One region of the Aminipila butyrica genome, then DNA from elsewhere that is predicted to be linked to it. Evidence: predicted binding sites of a transcription regulator. Region 1 holds the regulator's gene; each other region holds the start of a gene.
The links. Region 1 encodes LexA, which represses DNA repair genes until DNA is damaged. Its sites were predicted from a motif close to AGAACANNTGTTCT; they were not measured.
Positions count from the first base shown of each region.

Region 2: a site for LexA is predicted at 1,800-1,813, ahead of recA (recombinase RecA). Genes of this name have one in related genera too.
Region 3: a site for LexA is predicted at 2,175-2,188, ahead of ruvC (crossover junction endodeoxyribonuclease RuvC). Genes of this name have one in related genera too.
Region 4: a site for LexA is predicted at 1,464-1,477, ahead of Ami103574_RS10685 (DNA polymerase Y family protein). Genes of this name have one in related genera too.

Region 1 covers NZ_CP048649.1:2,411,474-2,414,800, forward strand. Annotated here, with positions in the region: gene rplT (50S ribosomal protein L20) at 1-224, opposite strand, end outside; gene rpmI (50S ribosomal protein L35) at 243-443, opposite strand; gene infC (translation initiation factor IF-3) at 494-1,087, opposite strand; ribosomal protein L20 leader region at 1,041-1,164, opposite strand; gene lexA (transcriptional repressor LexA) at 1,235-1,915, opposite strand; gene Ami103574_RS11430 (vWA domain-containing protein) at 2,019-3,215, opposite strand; gene Ami103574_RS11435 (MoxR family ATPase) at 3,220-3,327, opposite strand, start outside.
Region 2 covers NZ_CP048649.1:1,815,166-1,818,492, reverse strand. Annotated here, with positions in the region: gene rplU (50S ribosomal protein L21) at 52-417, opposite strand; gene recA (recombinase RecA) at 579-1,778, opposite strand; gene Ami103574_RS08590 (CinA family protein) at 1,941-2,525, opposite strand; gene pgsA (CDP-diacylglycerol--glycerol-3-phosphate 3-phosphatidyltransferase) at 2,608-3,147, opposite strand; gene rimO (30S ribosomal protein S12 methylthiotransferase RimO) at 3,150-3,327, opposite strand, start outside.
Region 3 covers NZ_CP048649.1:1,691,297-1,694,623, reverse strand. Annotated here, with positions in the region: gene ruvB (Holliday junction branch migration DNA helicase RuvB) at 1-894, opposite strand, end outside; gene ruvA (Holliday junction branch migration protein RuvA) at 948-1,544, opposite strand; gene ruvC (crossover junction endodeoxyribonuclease RuvC) at 1,594-2,100, opposite strand; gene Ami103574_RS08075 (arginine repressor) at 2,343-2,792, shown strand; gene recN (DNA repair protein RecN) at 2,817-3,327, shown strand, end outside.
Region 4 covers NZ_CP048649.1:2,246,223-2,249,549, forward strand. Annotated here, with positions in the region: gene Ami103574_RS10675 (deoxyguanosinetriphosphate triphosphohydrolase family protein) at 1-665, shown strand, start outside; gene Ami103574_RS10680 (hypothetical protein) at 740-1,171, opposite strand; gene Ami103574_RS10685 (DNA polymerase Y family protein) at 1,516-2,763, shown strand; gene Ami103574_RS10690 (hypothetical protein) at 3,277-3,327, opposite strand, start outside.

The DNA.
Region 1 (3,327 bases):
GAGATGTCATTCATTCTAGCTCCTGCATTGATTCTAGCAATCCACAGTCTTCTGTACTCTCTCTTCTTGTTCTTTCTTCCTACATAAGCGGAACGCAGGGAACGCATTACAGCCGGATTGGCTGCACGGAATACCTTGCTCTTCTGGCCGTAGAAACCCTTTGCTAACTTTAATATCTTCTTATGTCTCTTATGAGCGTTTACGCCCTTTTTTACTCTTGCCATAATTCAAACCTCCTAATACTATTTATTCAATACAGCTTTAATTCTCTTGTGATCTGCGCTTCCAAGAATCGTGGCCTTTCTCAGACCTCTCTTTCTCTTGGCACACTTTTTAGTAAGAATATGGCTCTTATATGCCTTGTTTCTCTTTACTTTTCCTGTACCCGTCAACTTAAATCGCTTGCTTGCGCCTCTATGAGACTTCATCTTATTTTTAGCCATGGTAATATTCCTCCTACGTAAATTTATTCCTGTTATCTGCTATTTGCTATCTATTTATCCGCCTTCTCTGCCTTCGGTGCAAGAATCATGATCAAACTCCTACCCTCAAATTCAGGTTTTTTTTCAATCGTACCTACAGAAGAAACCGCCTCCGTAAACAACCGCATAACCTCCAGGCCCTTGTTGGCATGATCTCGCTCACGGCCCTTAAATCGCAGGCTAACCTTTACTCGGTCCCCGTCTTTTAAGAACTTGGTTGCGGTGTTTGCCTTCACCTGAATATCATGTACTTCAATAAATGTACTTAGACGAATTTCCTTTACAGAAGTAGTCTTTTGTTTTTTCTTTGCCTCTTTGTCTCTTTTTTGAAGTTCATAACGGTATTTGCCGTAATCAAGAATCTTACAAACTGGCGGCTTTGCATTTGGCGAGATGTTGACTAAGTCAAGCTTTTTTTCATTAGCCAGTGCCATCGCATCTTCTAGACTCATAATCCCAAGCTGCGCTCCATCGCTGTCAATAACTCTTAATTCCTTGTCACGAATTTCTTCGTTAATCAGATTCTCCTTGCTAATCTTCTTGCACCTCCTGCAAATTAATAAACAAATAAAGCGGATACACTTGTACCCGCTCCACAAAAACACTTCTGTGCTCTCTTTGCTTTATAAACCCTATCAACGTCGCCAATAAGGTGAGAAGCGGATAACTTCTTCTTTATCACTCAAACACTATACCATTTCTACCAAAGCCTGTCAAGGTATAAATTTAATTAAACCTAAATTTGGGGCTGATTAGTTTAAATACCGAAATACACCAGTGACCTTGCCTAAAATCTTTACTTCCTTTACCAGAATGGGACTCATGCTGGCATTTTCCGGCTGCAAGCGAATGTGATCGGCTTCCTTATAAAAGGTCTTAACGGTAGCTTCGCTTTCAAATCCGTCAATCATGGCCACCACAATTTCACCATTTCTGGCTGTATTCTGCTGTTCTACCAAAATGTAATCGCCGTCGAAGATACCAGCCTCAATCATGCTCTCGCCTTTAACAATCAGCATGAAGCTGACGCCCTTGCCTGCAAACCTGGCAGGGAGCGGGAAGGTATCTTCTACGTTCTGATCAGCCAAAATGGGAGTCCCTGCGGCAATCCGCCCAACCACTGGTATATCAATGACATCAATGCGAGCGGTATCTCCCCCGTGACTTTCCAGCCCTTCCTGGTTCTGAAAGATTCCTCTCTGGTGAGAGTCGGGGCCGACAATCATCAAGGCCCGAGGCTTGGATGGATCCTTTTTCAGATAACCTTTTAGCTCTAAGTTTTCAATATCTTTATGAACGGTGGATGTGGATTTTATATCTAAAGCGTTGCATATCTCCCGGACAGTAGGCGGATAGCCCTTCTGGCCGATTTCTTTTTTCATGTAGTCCAATATCCGCTGTTCTCGTTCTTTTAGCTCTTTTCGCTTCTCCATCTCTCCGCCTCCCATTATGCTTGCTTGGCTCCGCCCAGATGGCACAACCCTTCTTTATTGAGTATAACATAGTTTCGACAGTTTGTAAACATGCGTTCTGCAATTATGTTCGAACTAGAAGTTTTTTAATCCCTTCATCCAGCCCATCTACAGTTAGCTCAAACATCGGGAAAACGTCCCGAATCAGTCCTAGGGTATAGCTTCCATATACAAAATCCCAGTCCTCCCGGGGGATGGGGTTTAACCAAACCTGTTTCTTATACCGTTTTTTCAACTTGTGAAGCCAAGCCAACCCCGGTTCCTGATTATATAAGCTCATGACGGAATTGCCCCCGGGGCTCAGCAGCTCTGAAGGGGCCATGGTTCCATCCCCTACGAGAATCAGCTTATATTCGCTGTCCAGATTAGATAGAACCCAGTCTGTGTTAACCCAGTCTCCTTTCCGGCAGGTGGGCGTGGTATACAGATGGTCATAGATGCAGTTGTGGAAGTAATACACTTTCAAATCTTTAAAGTGGCTGGACTTGCTCACCGCCTGAAACAATCGGCTGCACAGCAGACTGTAAGGAGTCATCGATCCATCTGAATCAAAGAGCAGCAGCAGTTTGATTGTATTTTTCCGAGGCTTATCAAATACCAGCTTGAGATTTCCCCCGTTGTTCCCTGTGGCCTCAATGGTGGCGTCCAAGTTCAGCTCCGTCTTCGCCCCCTCTACTCTGGCAGAAAACTGCCGCAGTTTACGAAACGCCAGTTGAAACTGCCTGGTATCCAAAATATTATCCTGACGAAAATCCTTAAAATGCCGCTCTCCTGCCACCTGAACCGCAGACCGATGACGGCCGGTGCCTCCCGTGCGAATACCCTGGTTATTGTAACCGCCATAGCCCATTCGAGAAGTTCCGCCGGTGCCAATCCAATAATTGCCCCCATCGTGCTGTTCCTTCTGCTCTTCCAAACGCTCTTGAAACCGCTTTAGCAGTGCCTCCAGTTCCAGCAAAGCTTCCTCCGGCATGGGCCGATCCTCCAAGCTTCTTTCCCGATTCCCCTGATTCAGCCATCTCCAAAATTCTTCCGGTAAATCCTCTGGACTTTCTATTCCCCGGAAATACTCGGCAAAGACACTGTCAAACTTATCGTAATCCGCCTCACTTTTCACCAACAGACTTCTGCACAGATGATAAAAACTCAGCAGGCTGCTTTCTGCCAATCCCAAATCCAAGGCTTCCATCAAGGACATCCATTCGTTGAGAGAGACCGATAACCCTCTGGCCCGCAGCAAGTAGAAAAAATCTAAAAACATGTCCTTACCACCTTTTCAGCGAATAGCCCCTGTCCTTAATTTCATACATCGTATCGATGTCCTGATTCTTTTTCAAGAGCACGCCCACGTACGGAATCTCCTTGGCAATTTT
Region 2 (3,327 bases), 600 kb from region 1:
ATTTCTCAGCCCATATGATAAGCGAACTTATCGATGATCGGCTTCTATGAATTATTCTGCTACTGCTTCTTCAGCTTCCGCTGCTGCCTTGGTCTTTCTAGCTTTTCTAGCAGAAACCTTTTCAATCTTGATCATCGTATAAGGCTGTCTATGTCCCTGCTTCTTTCTGTAGTCTTTTTTGGACTTGTACTTGAAGATGATGACCTTCTGTCCTTTGCCGTGTTCCACTACAGTTCCTGCTACGTTGCAGCTTTCTACGTAAGGAGCGCCCACCTTAATGGTCTCCCCGTCACTTAATAAGAGTACCTTATCGAAAGTGATCTTTTCACCAGCTGCGATATCCAGCTTTTCTACAGTGATTACATCGCCTTCCTGGACTCTGTACTGCTTTCCGCCTGTTTCAATTACTGCGTACATTGGTTTTCTTACCTCCTCTATCCAGTCTCGCCATCCATAGGTAGCAACGATTTCGTTACTTTTATCAAACCTTTTCTGAGCGGCTTACAATAAAATATGATACCACAGAGGACATGCTCTGTCAAATGTTTTCTCTGGAAAATTTCATTAAAATTCTCACATTAAGGCTCCAGCACCACGCCATCTTCATCCACCATAAGCTCGTTTAAATCTGCTTCCAGCGCTGCTTGTTCATCCGCCATGGCCTCTTTTTCTGAATCCTTGCCAGCAGAAGCTTTCTTTCTGCCTCCTTTGCTCTTGGCATCTTCTTTCTCTTCCGCCGGCTCTTCTTTCTTCGCCTTTAGACTTTCTTTCAACAGCTCTTCCACTTTCACCAGAATCTCTGGGTTGTCGCCCAGGTACTGCTTGACATTTTCCCGTCCCTGACCGATGCGGTTTCCTTCAAAGCTGTACCAGGAACCTGCCTTTTCGATGATTTTAGCATCTACGGCACAATCCAGTACATCTCCTTCTCTGGAGATACCGGCTCCATACATGATATCGAACTCCGCCTGTTTGAAAGGTGGCGCCACCTTATTCTTGACAATCTTCACCCGAGTTCGGTTGCCCAAAACCTCGTCTCCGGATTTAATGCTTTCAATTTTCCGCACATCCAGACGCATGGTGGAATAAAACTTCAAGGCTCGACCTCCTGTAGTGGTCTCCGGACTGCCAAACATAACCCCAATTTTTTCACGAAGCTGGTTGATAAAAACCACCGAGGTGTTGGATTTATTGATACTACCTGTGAGCTTTCTCAAGGCCTGTGACATGAGTCGAGCTTGCAGTCCCACATGGCTGTCGCCCATCTCCCCCTGAATTTCCGTCTTCGGCACCAAAGCGGCTACCGAGTCCACTACTACTACATCTAATGCGCCGCTGCGAACCAGCAGCTCGCAGATTTCCAGCCCCTGTTCACCCGTATCTGGCTGAGAGACAAGCAGTTCGTCCACATCTACCCCCAGATTTTTCGCGTATTCGGGATCTAAGGCATGCTCCGCATCGATAAAGGCCGCCTTACCGCCAGCCTTCTGCGCTTCTGCAATGATGTGCAGAGTCAAGGTCGTCTTACCAGAGGATTCTGGTCCGTAAATTTCAACGATACGGCCCCTAGGAATGCCGCCGATACCAGTGGCCATATCCAAGCTGGCCGATCCCGTAGAGATGGCTTCGATATTCAATCTAGCCGAATCATCTCCCAGCTTCATGATAGCTCCCTTGCCAAACTGCTTCTGAATTTGTGCCAGAGCCTCTTTCAAGGCCTCCTCTTTTTCGTTCTTATTTAAATTTATATTAACTTCCTTTTTCGCATTAGATGCCATGTGTTTCCCTCCTAATCCTAGTGAACATTTGTTCTTTACTAATCATACCCTATTTCCAAACTTTGGTCAATACCTTTTTCTGCAAATCTCCAATTAAACTTCCCCCGGGATTATCTTTATATTAATATACATTTTTTTCCAAGTCAAGTTCTTTGAGTTCATCTAACCCTTTAATTTTATCAATTCTCCAATCATGTGAAACATGTGATACATGGAAGCAGTCCGGTTGGCCGTCCGATCTCCATTCAGCCTCAGCTCCCGGCAGAGGCGTCTCTCATCCAACACAGCGCAGACATATACTAGACCTACCGGTTTTTCTGCTGAGCCCCCGCCAGGACCGGCTACCCCCGTCACGGACACACCGATTCGCGTCCCGGCTACCCGCTGGATGCCCTCGGCCATTTCCACCGCCGTCTGGGCGCTGACAGCCCCATACTGTGCCAGCGTCCCCTGCCGGACTCCCAATTCCTCCATCTTCGCCCGGTTGCTGTAGGTGACGATGCCTCGGTCAAAAACCGCCGAAATTCCTGGAATATCCGTCAACGTTTGAGCAAACATACCTCCGGTGCAGGACTCCGCACTGGCAATAGTCAGCCCCCGCTCCAACAGCATCCCGCCCACCTGAACAGGTAACTCCGCCGCAAACCCCTGACGACTGCTTTTTTCTACTTTTAGCGGCTCCCCGTTGATGGCCAGCTCTATAGCCTCCACTGGTAGCCCTCTTTTGATTTGCCATTCACTCATCATCCACAACCGCTCCTTCCCGGCTTCAAGAAAAAACTGCCTGAACAGCCTTTGCTGCCAGGCAGATATATGGTTTATTTACCTATTACATAGAAAAGACCGACTTGTTCTTCGCGATGTATTCCACGCCGGAATAAGCTGTCATGATCAGAGAAGCCCACAGGAAGCCCTGTGCCAGCAGCTGAATGATAGGCAGTGCCGCTCCCAGCTGAGGAATATTCACTAGCAGCAGCAACGGAACAGCAATCATTTGCAGCACGGTTTTAATCTTTCCGCTCATGCCTGCCGCAATAACTAAACCTTCCGAAGCAGCTACCGTCCGCATACCAGCAATAGCAAATTCTCTGGCCAGAATTACAATCAGCATCCACCCCGGCACCAAGCCATTGTCTACCATGAGGCAAAAAGCTGAATACACTAGGATTTTATCCGCCAGGGGATCCATAATCTTGCCGAAATTGGTCACCAAGTTGTATTTCCTGGCAATCTGCCCATCCAGCAAATCCGTTAAGGACGCCCCAATAAAAATGACAAAGGCAATTAAGTCGTAACCCAGCATGTAAAGTCCCACGAAAAAAGGCACCGCAATAATCCGTCCTACAGTTAATTGATTTGGTAAATTCATCTCTATACCTCCACTCCCACTATATCGTAATCAAAGGCGTCTTCTATGCGAACTTGTACCAAGTCCCCCGGCTTCAACTCCCGTTGGGAAGTGAAGAGCACAGAATTATCAATCTCCGGCGCATCATAAGGAGTTCTGCCTATGTAGGTCCCGTCTTCATCCTGCTCCTCCACCAGCACC
Region 3 (3,327 bases), 720 kb from region 1:
TACCCGGTCTTCGCCAATCGAGGCGGCGATGGTATCAATGCCCACCGGCCCCCCTTTGAATCGCTGGATAATCAGCCGCAGCAGCTCTCGATCCAGGGATTCCAAGCCGTATTCGTCTACACCAAGGGATTTCAAGGTGGCGTTGGTAATCGCCAAATCGATGACTCCGCTGCCTTTTACCTGGCTAAAGTCCCGCACTCGTTTCAACATGCGGTTGGCCACCCGGGGCGTACCCCGGGAACGCCTGGCCATGGCTTCCAAAGAGACCTCATCCACCTGGATATCTAAAAGTCCAGCCGACCGCTTGATGATTTTCTTCAATTCGTCTATCGTGTAGAGCTCAAATTTACTGATTACTCCAAACCGATCTCTCAGAGGGGCCGACAAACTGCCTGCTCGGGTTGTCGCACCAATCAATGTGAATTTAGCCAAGTCCAAGCGAATGGATCGGGCCGAAGGCCCCTTGCCGATGATGATGTCCAAGGCGTAATCCTCCATAGCCGAGTACAGGACTTCCTCTACTGACCGATTCAACCGGTGAATCTCGTCTATAAACAACACATCGTTCTCATTCAAGTTGGTAAGAATAGCGGCCAAATCTCCCGCCCGGTCGATAGCCGGCCCGGAAGTAATCCGTAGATCCACCCCTAGCTCATTGGCAATAATCCCCGCCAAGGTGGTTTTTCCTAAACCCGGAGGCCCATAAAAAAGGACATGGTCCAAAGGCTCCTTCCGTAGTTGGGCCGCTTCAATAAAGATTTTCAAATTATCTGTGGCGGTCTTCTGGCCGATATAATCTTCTAACTTTTTTGGACGGAGGGTGAATTCTCCCGCCTCTTCGTCCTGGTTCTGATTGACCGAGGTTACCCGCTCATCATATTCCATAAAATCCATTTTATCTGCTCCCGTCTGTTCTTCCCGTTGCTCTTGTCACCCCGTTACGCTTGTCAACACAACCTTTTCAAGGCTCGCTTTATGTATTCTTCCACTGTTAATTCCTGCTCAGGAATACCTGCCAGCGCCTCCACAGCCTCGCCCTTGCTGTATCCCAAAGCCACCAGTGCGTGAACCGCTTCTCCTTTTTCATTGACCTGAGCACCAGTCACCGCCTCCGTAGACAAGCCACCGCTAATGGCCTCTGCCCCATCCAGCTTGTCCTTCAGTTCCAGCACAATTCGCTGTGCAATCTTCTTGCCAATGCCGTTGGCTTTGGTCAACGCCGCTGCATCTTCAAAGATGATGGCCTTTTGCAACTCTCCCATAGGCAGCGCCGACAAAATAGCCAAAGCTGCCTTAGCTCCTACACCGTTTACCGTCATCAGCTTGCGAAACAGCTGCAAGCTTTCCCGGTCTGCAAACCCGTAAATGCTGATGTCGTCCTCCCGGACAATCATCGCCGTATAAACCTGAACTTGCTGCCCTTCCTTAGCCAGATACATCGCAGAATTATCGGGTACGTATACCTCGTATCCCAGACCGCCAGTCTCGATGACTACGCCGCCGCTAAACTGTCCGGCTAAGGTTCCCTTTATAAAATGAAGCATGTAATCCTCCTTCGCTTTTCTTCTATGTTATCCGAGTCTTTGCCTTCCCTTATCGGGCTTTCAACAACTTGGCAAGCCGCTGGCTGGAATTGGCTGAATGACCATGACAGATAGCCGCCGCCAAGGCATCCGCCGTATCGTCGGGCTTAGGTACCTCTTTTAAATTTAGAATCGTTTTGACCATGGCCTGAACCTGCTTTTTCTCTGCCCGGCCATAACCTACCAGTGCCTGCTTAATTTGCAGCGGTGTGTATTCAGCAATGCTCATGCCAGAGTTAGCACAAGCCAAAATAGCCACTCCTCTGGCCTGTCCCACCATAATAGCGGTTTTAACGTTGGTGTTAAAAAACAGCTCTTCCACAGAGGCTACTTCCGGCTCATATTCCACGATAATCTCCATCAAAGAACTGTACAGGCATTTCAATCGGTCGGTCATGTCCATAGAAGCCTCCGTCGTAACCGCTCCATATCCACAGACCTCAAAATGGTTGCCTTTCATATCTATAATTCCGTAGCCCAGAATGGCGTAACCTGGGTCAATGCCTAATATTCTCATAAATTCTCCATTGCTTTCTATTCTATCATAAATTTACACGAACTGAAATCACATTATTATTTCATTTTATCACGCAAACACATGTTTGTCCACCCGTGTATATGCAATTCGTCTGCTGCATAAAAACTTTTCATTCGGGACCATTTTGCATAAACAATAATTCTTATTGTTTATTCCTGTATAATTATGTTATAGTATTCATGTAATGTATTTTATTTTAAAAGCTATTCGGAGGTAATTACATGCGTTATTCGAGGCAAAACAAAATATTGGACATCATCAATAATTTTGAAGTGGAAACACAGGAAAAGCTGGCATCTTTATTAAAAGAAAGCGGTTATGACGTGACCCAAGCCACCATTTCCCGGGATATCAAAGAATTACAGCTAATTAAGGTTCTGTCCAACAGCGGGAAGTACAAATACGCGCTGGGGAATTCCATCGAAACGCCTATTACCGACCGGTTTCTTAAAATATTTAAGGAAACGATTCGCAGTGTGGCACATTCCTACAATCTGATTATCGTCAAGACCTTGTCTGGATGCGGCAGTGCTGCCGGTGAAGCCATCGATTCATTGAACGTTCCCCACGTGGTTGGCTCCATTGCTGGAGACAACACCCTATTGATTATTGTGGACGATGCAGAAAATGTCCCGGCTTTAGTAGAAAAATTTAACGATTTATTGCAATAATATTCCCTTGGGAGGTTTATCACTATGATTTCTCATCTGCATGTGAAGGATTTTGCTATTATCGATGAAATGGATGTGGATTTTCACACCGGCCTGAACATTATTACCGGCGAGACCGGCGCTGGTAAATCCATCATCATCGAAGCGGTCAGCCTGGCCCTGGGAAGCAGAGCAGATACGGCTTTTGTCCGCTCTGGAAAAGACAAGGCAGTAATCGAGCTGATTGTTGAAGACTGCCCAAAACCAGCCTTCGTGCTGTTGGAAGAAAACGGTATTCCGGCAGATGAAGGCCAAATCATCATTAAACGGGAAATTTCTGCCAGCGGAAAAGGTGTGTGCCGAGTGAACAATCAAATTGTTTCGGTATCTTTTCTCCATGGGCTCTGTAAAAAACTAGCAGACATTCACGGCCAGTATGACCATCAATCTCTGCTGGACCCAGAGCTTCACATCACCTTGCTGGACCTGTACAACAGTGCTGAGATTTTGCCGGTTCAAACTCTGACCCAAAACTTTTATCAAGAATACAAAAGCC
Region 4 (3,327 bases), 170 kb from region 1:
GCCCATCAGATGTAACAAATTTTAACCAATATAATGAGATTATTGAAAAGTCGTACATTGAAGGTCCTAAATTTATGTCCACACTTGTAGCAAACTCTCTTGAAGGGTGCTTAGTAAGAATTTGTGATATGATTGCATATGTCGGCAAAGACAGACAAGATGCCTATAAAGCCTCTCTTACTACCACAAAAGAAGCAGATTATGCTAATACCGTTTTAGGCTCCACCAATCCAGAAATTATACATAACTTGACTTATAATATTATAAACAATAGTTACGGGCAGGATTATATTTCTCTAGATTCAGAATATTTTGATGCTCTGGTAGTACTTAAAAATGAAAACTATAAAAATATATACGAACGGGAAGAGGTCAGAGAGAAATATGATTCTTGCATAAAACCTATGATGGAAGATTTATATTACGCACTATTAGATGATTTGGTTTCAAATAATAGGAATTCCATGATATTTAAACACCATATTGATTTTGTCATGAACTTTAAAAGAACAAAAAACTATCCAGATACTGAACCTAATCAAATTGTAGTAGATTACATTGCAAGTATGACCGATGATTATTTTATTGCTCTTCATGAAAAAATGTTTCCAAAATCTGAACATAAAATTGAATTCTATTCTTATTTCTATAAAGAAAATCAATAGCTCGTCGAATAAAAAATAGCCCTGGGATTATTCTGGGGCTATTTTTCAACTTAAATCCTAATCCAATATTTCTCTTAATTGGAACTCTCTAATTCCTCCACCCTTGTTTCCAAGGCATCTAATTCATCCATCTTGGTACTCAAGTCAAGCCCTTCTAATTCCTCCACCCTTGTTTCCAAGTAGGAAATATTATCTATAAGTTTATTTATCTCAATCTCAAATCTTTCCCTTTGCAAAGAAATTTCTTTTTCTAACTGCTCTCTATTATCTTTATTCGTTTTGCTCCATTTCTTTTCTGCCTCATCAATAAGCGCCCTTGTTTCTACATTAATTAAATACTTAAGCATAAGCTTTACTGCCAAAAATCCTATTAGACTTATTATTGCTATAACTCCAGCTATAATTGCCCAAGAAAGTTCCAAGTAATACTGATTGCTTTCAATTAATTTCTCTAATATTTCAATTTTTACATCTAAGGTGTAAATTGCTGCTTCCGTTGTATTCATTTCATTGATTCTCCTTTATCCTTGTAGTCTGACTATTTTGTCTAATATATCACCATAATTTTCATTAGGGTCCATTTTTGGTGTTTCTTTTATCTATACCTCCCAATCGTTTTCTAATGAAATTATCATACATGATAATGGAAAATATGTCCATTATTAGAGAAATAAATATGAGGACAGCAATTAGTAAATTTTGCTATACGTTTTTTATTTTCTCTTCTTCCCTTTCATCTATATCTGCATGAAAAGCTGTTATATCTATCTAATATACCATATTTTGCGCATTGAAATCAGAACTTATGTTCTGTACAATGAAATCTACAGAACATAAGGAGGTGACACATATGGATGTTTTGCACATAGATGCCAACGCTGCCTACCTGAGCTGGACAGCAGTGGAGTTACTAGAAAAAGGCTGTCCGATTGATATTCGAACAGTCCCATCAGTTATAGCCGGCGATCCTGAAAATAGACACGGTATCATCTTAGCTAAATCAATCCCAGCAAAAAAATACGGCATAAAGACCGGCGAAAGTCTATTTGAAGCCAAGAACAAATGTCCGAGTCTGCTTGTTTTTCCTCCAGATTATGATTTGTACATGTGCTGTAGCAATGCTATGTATCAGATATTGCTTGAATATTCCCCCCTTGTGGAGCGGTACAGTATTGATGAGTGTTTTCTGGATTATACCGCATCGCATAAGTTATTTGGCAGTCCTGTAGCTGCTGCACATGCCATAAAAAATCGAATAAAAACAGAGCTGGGGTATACTGTAAACGTTGGGGTATCTTCTACTAAAGTTCTTGCTAAAATGGCAGGAGAATTAAAAAAGCCTAATCTGGTTCACACTCTTTGGCCAGAAGAGATACCAGCGAAGATGTGGCCGCTGCCTATAGGTGCCCTTTTCATGGTAGGCCATGCCACGAAAAAGAAGCTGGAGTCTATCAATATAAGAACAATTGGAGAGCTGGCACAAACGAAAAAAGAGCATATGAAAGCTCTTTTGAAATCTCATGGGCTTTTAGTATGGAACCTTGCTAATGGAATTGATGACTCCCCAGTTACTTTGAATAGCGAAATCCTCCAGAAGAGTGTTGGTAACAGCACTACTATCGACCATGATGTTACGGACCGCACAGAGGCCCATATAATCCTTTTGGCACTGACGGAACGGGTAGCAATGCGACTGAGAAAGCTGGGGTATTTAACTTCTGTAGTATCCGTTTCTATCAAAAACAATAGTTTTATGAGATATACTCATCAGCTTAAGCTGTCAAACAGCATTAATTCAACGACAGAAATTTATGAAAATGTCTGTAGGCTCTTTGACCAGAGCTGGAAAGGTGAGCCACTCCGTCATTTAGGTGTGCATGTGTCGGACTTTCAAGCTTCAAAGACTAGACAGATCTGCATGTTTGACCGAAGTGATAGTAGTAAACTACAGGATATTGATAAAGCTGTAGATAAGATAAGAGCCAGGTATGGAACAAGAGCAATAATACGGGGAAGCTTTGTAAATGGAAGTATAAATCCAATTCAGGGCGGTGTTAATGATAGCGAATATATTATGATGGGGGGATATGAACAGTGAGAGTACTTGCAGAACCGATAGACACGCTAGTTCTTTTTGTGGGCCAGGGAAAGCCTATACCTTATAAATTTAAGTATACCAATCAAGATGGAATACGAAGAGAGATAAAAGTAGATAAAATCTTGTCTTCTGACGAAAGTAAACTGGCTGGAATTAGAGCCTTTATTTACAACTGCCAAAGTATGATTGGCAATCAAGTAAAAAGGTACGAATTGAGGTATATAGTAACAGAGTGTAGATGGGAACTCTTTAAAATGTAATGGGGGATTGTAAAATCATGAGTAAATAAATCAAGTAGTCACTTCCAGATATTTAACGCCTTCCCCTTTTTTCTCTGCCATTAAAAAGCTGTCTTGATGGGCTCTCATTAAAGCAGCTGGGAGTAACATATAACTTCGGCCCGAATTGGGCCGAAGTTTGGCCTGTGCTTCATTCTAATAAGAAAAGTAACAATTAGCCTAACTAAAAATCCACAGACTGCAATCTGTGGATTTCTTTGTGCTTATATGTGGATTATTCCTCTTCTGCCAAACCCAATTCTTTATATCCCATTTCAACTAAAAT